Gemmatimonas phototrophica: one gene and its partner. The main gene of each other region encodes a partner of the protein of the gene in region 2 in a complex. Links are inferred from orthologs where the notes say so. Each region holds a gene or a part of one and is shown on either strand. Other genes may lie near its edges. The genes, in order: GEMMAAP_RS08495 and uvrB.

Region 1 (3,432 bases), 370 kb from region 2 along the record:
GATCGCAGCACCGGCCTCGCGCAGCTTGCGAACCGCGGTGGCTTCAAACGGACTGATGTAGCCGTCAAGGATCTTCGACCCGCAGGTCGTAGGCATGTGCAGCGTTGCCAGATTGTCCTTGACCGCCACGGGCACGCCGGCGAGCGAACCAGTGGCGTTGCCGACCGCTGTGCGATCGGTGGACAGGAACGCATTGAGTCCGTCGGGACCGGCCTGCACGGCGTCAAAGACGCTCCAGGCGTCGGAGACACGGTGGGCGCGCAGCGCGTCGATGGTCATGCGTCCTCCGCCACCTTGGCCTCCAGGGCCCCATGCGTGGTGAGTCGCGGCACGAGGAAGAAGCCGTCACGCGCTGCGGGCGCAAAGGTTTCGCGCGTGCGCAGCAATGGGTCGGCCGGCAGGGCGTCGTCGCGCAGCGGCGCCGCGTGATACGGCGCGGTGAGTGGCACAGCGGATATGTCGACCTGCTGCAGAACATCCATGTGCCCGAGAATCCCATTGAGCTCCGCCACCAACGAAGGAACGCGGTCCTCTTCCAGGCCGAGCCGGGATAATCGGGCCACGTGCCTGACATCATCCGGTGTTACCGACATATCACTCCCACCCCTTTTCCAGCTTGGCCTGAGCGAGCACGAGCGTCTTTCGCCCGATCTCCTCGTCGTCGAAATCAATGCGCACCTTGGTATCGCGACCGCTGCCGGTGAGTTCGGCGATTGTTCCGGAGCCGAACTTCGCATGCTTCACCCGTTCCCCCGGCGTGAAGCTGGGTGCGTCCTGCGATTCGTCTTCGGGATTGGGCATCTTGTCGCGCCGATTGGGGGCACTGAAGCCACCCGGCGGCGCGGTTTCGAAGGGGATGTTGTTCGGTCGGTCATTGTACGCCGACGAGCCGTAGGGGCCTCCACTCCGACGCGGTGCCGGGGTCCCTGCCCCGCCACCGGTTCTTCCCCAACTGGCATCGCCACCAGCGCGACTACTCCCCAACCCCGAGAACCCGCCACGGCCTTCGTGCTTGGCGCGCGCCGTCATGCCTCGTTCCGCGAGTGACGGCGTAATGACTTTGAGAAAGCGCGACGGCATGGACACCATGAGCTCTCCGTTGCGGCGACGCTGCTCCGCACAGGTGAGATACAGCTTTTCCTCGGCGCGCGTGATACCCACGTAAAACAGACGCCGCTCTTCTTCGAGCTGGCTGGGGTCTTCGCTGGCCCGCGCGAGGGGGAAGAGTCCGTCCTCCAGTCCGCACACAAACACCAACGGGAACTCAAGCCCCTTGGCGTTGTGCATGGTCATGCACACCACGGCATCCGCGTTGGGATCGAGCTTGTCGATACCGGCAACGAGGGTCGATGACTGCAGAAAATGATCCAGCGGCGTGAGACCGACTTCACCGCCTTCGTCGGCCACAACTTCGGCGGCACCGGCAATCATTTCGCGCACGTTTTCAATGCGCTCCTGCCCTTCCGGACCCTCTGCCCGCAGATGGTCCGCGTACCGAATGGCCTGCACGAGGTCACGCAGCAGTTCATCGACGGAAGCGTCCACAGCGGCCGCGCGCAGGCGATGCACCAGCGTGACGAATTCGTCGATGGCTCCACGCGCCGCAGGACGCAACGACGCAATGACGTCGAGGCGCGAGGCGATTTCCAGCAGTGGCTTTCCTTCCAGTGCCGCCTTTTCCACCAGCAGCGCAATGGTCGCATCGCCGAGTCCCCGCTTAGGCACATTGACGGCGCGCCGGAAGGCTTCGTCGTCGGCCGGATTGGCGACCAACTTGAGATACGCCATCAGGTCGCGAATTTCGCGACGGTCGTAGAACCGCACGGCCCCCACGAGACGATATGGAATGCTGCGTCGGCGGAAGGCGTCTTCAATGGCGCGCGACTGCGCGTTCGTGCGGTAGAGCACCGCACAGTCGCGTCGCGCCAGATCCGATTTGGCCATCCGGGTCAGGATGGTTTCGGCAATGAAATCGGCTTCGTCCCGCTCATCAAGTGTTTCGATGAGCGTCACCGGTTCCCCTTCTGGACGGGTCGCCCGCAAGGTCTTGCCGCGGCGTTCGGTGTTCTCGGCAATGACGGCGTTGGCGAGGGCCAATACGTTGGGCGTGGACCGGTAATTCTCCTCAAGGCGCACAATGCGCGCGCCGGGGAAATCCCGCTCGAAATCGAGGATGTTCCGGATATCCGCGCCACGCCAGCCATAGATGGACTGGTCATCGTCGCCCACCACCATCACGTTCCCGTGGAGCCCGCCAATGAGTTGCACGAAGCGGTACTGCGCGGCGTTGGTATCCTGGTATTCGTCCACCAGCACGTAGCGAAACCGCCGCTGATAGTGTTCACGAAGCTGCTGATCGGTTTCCAGGGCCCGTACCGGCAGCACCAGGAGATCGTCAAAGGTGACGGCATTGGTTTGCTGCAGCGCCACCTCGAGATCGCTGTACACCCCAGCAACCGCCATCGTGAACGTATCGCGCGCCGTACGCGCATACTCGTTAGGGGAGACCAGTGCGTTCTTGGCACTGGAGATGGCACTGATGATGGCCTTGGGCGCGAACTGCGTGGGGCTCAGCTTCCGCTTTTCCATGACGCGCTTGATGGCGCCCAGCGTGTCGTCTTCGTCGTAGATCGTGAAGTTCTGTTCGCGACCGACCAATGGGGCAACCCCGCGAAGCATGCGCGCGCCCAGCGAGTGGAAGGTCCCGCACCACATGCCCTTGGGCTCGTGCCCGAGCAGCTTGGCAATGCGTTCGCGCATTTCACCAGCGGCCTTGTTCGTAAACGTGACCGCCAGAATTTCGTGCGGGGCGACGTTCTGCGCCCCAATCAGGCGCGCGATCCGCGTGGTGAGGACCCGTGTTTTGCCGGAACCGGCACCGGCCAGCACCAGAGCTGGCCCGTCGTCGTGAAAGACTGATTCGCGCTGGCCGGGGTTCAGGCCACGCGTAATAGCGTCAAGGTCGAGCGCTGGCGCGGAGGGCGCGGCGTCAAAAAGGGATGCGGTCCAACCCGTCGTCGTCATCCATGCAAGATAACGTCGAACGCGGCGCCACGGTCGGTCTCGGCAAGGATCAGGCGTCCATCGTGGTTTTCTTCGACAATTCGGCGTGCCAGGGAGAGTCCGATGCCCCATCCCCGGTCTTTGGTGGTGAACCCGGCGTCGAAAATGCGCTTGCGGAGCTTGCGCGGGACGCCGGGCCCATCGTCCTGCACCCGGATGCGAGCGCCTCCCTCGGGGAGCGGAGTGGCGGACACAATGACTTCACCGTTGCGCCCACCCAGCGCATCCATGGCGTTCTTGATCAGCACTTCCAATACCCACTCGAGCAAGACCAGATCACCGCGCACCATGACGGGAACACCGGGATGCTCGCTACGAATGGTGACGGTCCGTGCCAAGGTGGGAGCCCGCATCGCGAAGTAGCCCGCA
Region 2 (3,267 bases):
CGCCAGCAACGTGCTGCGCAGCGTGTGCCCCGGTCGCTGCCCTTCAGTGAGGTCCAGGGCGTACGTCAACGCAGCAATGACGTCGGCCAATCGCACCGTGCCGACGCGGCCGGCACCAATCGCCGCAGAAGGTTTCGGAGTCAGTCGTGGCACGATCACCGGTCATCTAAGGCCCGTCCCGCGTGGCGCGGGTCTCTCAAGTAACGAGTATCGGACGCTCAGGTTACCAAACCAACGGGACGAACAGGCGGCCCCAGACTACCCACCTGTGGTCCGGCTCGCGCGATGACGATTAGCGCCGGGTGGGTGACACCACGCGCAGCACGCGCCGCATGGGGTCGGTGGCGTCATGTGACAACGTGATGGTGATGACGTCGTGCGGCAGGGTGTGAAGCGCTCGCTCCGGCCACTCCACCAACAGCACGGCCGCGGATGCCATCAGCTCGTCCCAGCCAAGCGCATCCAGTTCGGCGTCGCTCTTGAGACGATACAGGTCAACGTGAACGACCGGCCCTCTCGGCGCCTCATATTGCTGCACCAGCGAGAAGGTTGGGCTGGTGACGGCCGCCAGATTCGGGACGCCAATACCAGCGCACAACGCCTTCGCCAACGTCGTTTTGCCGACCCCGAGATCTCCCTCGAGTGCGATGATCGCGGGGCGCGGCAACGCCGCCCCAACCGCCTTCCCCCACGCTTCAAGTGAATCACGATCGGGAGAGCGCGGCGCCCCACGGGCCAGCAGATGTTCGAGGGCGTGACTCAACGGCTCAGCGCCCACGCTTTCCTCCCGCCCGACGCATGGGCGCACTGCCTGGCGGTCGCTTGGGCGCCGCCGTATTGCCACGCGCTTGCGCCGGCTTCTCCCCCAGCGCGGTGCGCACCTCAAACAGCTGATCGCGCAATCGTGCCGCCGCCTCAAAGTCCAATGCCGTCGCGGCCTCCCGCATGGCCACTTCCAACTCCCCAACCAACTGCTCCAGTTCGGGGCGGGAACGCGCGGTGCTCTCGCTCTTCAAGCGCTTGGGCGCCGGCGCCTCCCCTTCACGTTCCACACGAGCATCGGCCACGCGCGTAATGAATCGCACTTCGTCCACGCTCTTGCTGACCCCGGTCGGCACAATGCCGTGCGCCACGTTGTGCTCATGCTGAATGGTACGCCGACGATCGGTTTCATCCATGGCGCGCTGCATGGAGCCGGTAATGCGATCGGCATAGAGAATCGCTCTGCCGTGCAAATTGCGCGCCGCGCGCCCAATGGTCTGGATGAGCGAGCGATCACTGCGCAAAAATCCTTCCTGATCGGCATCAAGGATGGCTACCAGGGAGACCTCCGGCATATCGAGTCCTTCGCGCAACAGATTGATCCCCACCAACACATCGAACTCGCCGAGGCGAAGACCACGGACGATCTCCATGCGCTCAATGGCATCGATGTCCGAATGCATGTAGCGCACCCGAACGCCCATCTGCTGCAGGTAGTCCGTGAGATCCTCCGACATGCGCTTGGTCAGCGTGGTGACCAGCACCCGTTCACCCTTCCGCTCGCGCACGTGAATCTCGTGCAGCAGATCATCCACCTGCCCCTTCACCGGTCGGACCTCGAGCACCGGATCGAGAAGTCCCGTAGGACGGATGACCTGTTCTACCACGACCCCCTCAGACAGCTGCAACTCCAGCTCCCCCGGGGTGGCGGACACATTGATGAGCCGCGGCACGAGTTGCATGAACTCATCGAACACCAGCGGTCGATTGTCCAAGGCACTCGGCAAACGGAACCCGTAGTCAACCAGCGTGAGCTTGCGCGCCCGGTCGCCATTGTACATCGCACGCACCTGCGGCAGCGTGACGTGCGATTCGTCCACCACGACCAGAAAATCATCCGGGAAATAATCCAGCAAACACGCCGGACGTTCGCCCGACTGTCGCCCGCTGATGTGCCGCGAATAATTTTCGATGCCAGCACAGGTCCCGATTTCCGCCAACATCTCCAGATCGAAATTGGTGCGCTGCTCCAGTCGCTGTGCCTCGAGCAACTTCCCAGCCATCCGCAGCTCGGCCAGGCGCTCCGCCAATTCGTCGCGAATGGCCTTTGACGCCCGCTCAATCGTGGGACGATTGGTAATGAAGTGCTTCGCCGGATAGATCGCCATGCGCTCCAGCGTGGCTATTGTATCTCCAGTGACCGGATCGATCTTGGAAATGCGCTCGATTTCGTCGCCCCACAGCTCCAGCCGTACCGCCTGTTCCTCGTAGGCCGGATAGATCTCCACGGTATCGCCACGCACGCGAAACGTGCCGCGATCGAAGGCGACATCATTACGCAGATATTGAATGCCGACCAGAGCGCGCAGAATATCGTCGCGCGGGATCTGTTGCCCGCGCGCCAACGACACCATGCGCTCGCGATAGGATACCGGATCACCCAGGCCATAGATGGCCGATACCGTGGACACGATCACCACATCTTCTCGTTCCATCAGCGACGACGTTGCCCGCAAGCGCAGCCGATCAATGTCTTCGTTGATGCTGGCGTCCTTCTCGATGTATGTATCGCTTGAGGGGACGTAGGCTTCGGGCTGATAGTAGTCGTAGTACGAGATGAAGTACTCGACCGCATTGTTCGGAAAGAACGATTTCAGTTCCCCGTACAACTGCGCCGCCAACGTCTTGTTGTGCGACAGCACGAGCGTGGGCCGCCCCCATTCCTCAATGACGTTGGCAATCGTCATGGTCTTGCCGGAGCCCGTGACGCCGAGCAACGTCTGGATCCGATCGCCGCGATGCAGCCCGGATTTGAGTTCCGCAATGGCGCGCGGCTGATCGCCGGCGGGCGAAAATGGCGAATGCAGGCGATACAATGAGCTCATTGCCGGAATATAGCGCTCATCGGCATTTCTTCGGTATCCCTTTCCGGCAACAGGCCGCAACCGCTGCGCCCGGCATCGGGCGTTCGAACTGCTAGTCCTCGGCGGTGATCTTCTCGCGCCGGCTCACGACCGCGATGCCCTTCACGCGCCGAGCCGCCTTCATGATCCGTTCGAGATGCGCCAGGTTCTCCACTTCCACCATGGCTGAGCCTGACACTTTGCCATCGGTTGTCTTGAGCTCGAGGCTCTTGATGTCCGTACCGGTCGCACTGACGGCCGCTGCGACATCAGCGTATAGCCCGCGCCGGTCATTGCCCTCCAACGCGAGCCGTACGACAAAACGCTCACCGGCCATTTCCTGCCAGTCGATATCCAGGCGGCGTTCCGGCTCGTGGGCCAG

The links.
Region 1: the proteins of uvrB (region 2) and GEMMAAP_RS08495 are in contact, whole or in part, in a crystal structure (PDB 7EGT), measured with the Thermus thermophilus proteins. The link is inferred for Gemmatimonas phototrophica from one-to-one orthologs. Residues at the interface, in WP_096411307.1 of Thermus thermophilus: Glu23, Leu25, Arg26, Asp27, Gly28, Glu29, Arg30, Phe31, Arg55, Glu326, Asp327, Phe328, Glu379, Ser382, Gln383, His398, Gly400, Arg401; in WP_096412145.1 of Thermus thermophilus: His654, Arg656, Phe657, Gln666, Asp668, Glu669, Lys680, Arg681, Leu682, Ser683, Lys685, Tyr686, Ala687.

The regions. Positions count from the first base shown.
Region 1 is NZ_CP011454.1:2,042,861-2,046,292, reverse strand. What follows is about bases 310-3,424. They hold GEMMAAP_RS08495 (ATP-dependent helicase), read right to left. Parts: upstream 3,025-3,424; coding sequence 595-3,024; downstream 310-594. Other genes in these bases: GEMMAAP_RS08490 (sensor histidine kinase), read right to left, coding at 3,021-3,424; gatC (Asp-tRNA(Asn)/Glu-tRNA(Gln) amidotransferase subunit GatC), read right to left, coding at 310-593. In the rest of the region: Asp-tRNA(Asn)/Glu-tRNA(Gln) amidotransferase subunit GatA, read right to left, coding at 1-279; more of gatC, read right to left, coding at 276-309; more of GEMMAAP_RS08490, read right to left, coding at 3,425-3,432. UniProt on the Escherichia coli protein: A helicase with DNA-dependent ATPase activity. Unwinds DNA duplexes with 3'-5' polarity. Translocates on single-stranded DNA with 3'-5' polarity. Initiates unwinding more efficiently from a nicked substrate than double-stranded DNA.
Region 2 is NZ_CP011454.1:2,411,353-2,414,619, forward strand. The notes cover bases 318-3,267. They hold uvrB (excinuclease ABC subunit UvrB), read right to left. Parts: upstream 2,868-3,267; coding sequence 768-2,867; downstream 318-767. Other genes in these bases: tsaE (tRNA (adenosine(37)-N6)-threonylcarbamoyltransferase complex ATPase subunit type 1 TsaE), read right to left, coding at 318-763; GEMMAAP_RS10260 (RelA/SpoT family protein), read right to left, coding at 2,959-3,267. Also shown: GEMMAAP_RS10245 (HD-GYP domain-containing protein), read right to left, coding at 1-153; more of tsaE, read right to left, coding at 293-317. UniProt on the Escherichia coli protein: The UvrABC repair system catalyzes the recognition and processing of DNA lesions. A damage recognition complex composed of 2 UvrA and 2 UvrB subunits scans DNA for abnormalities.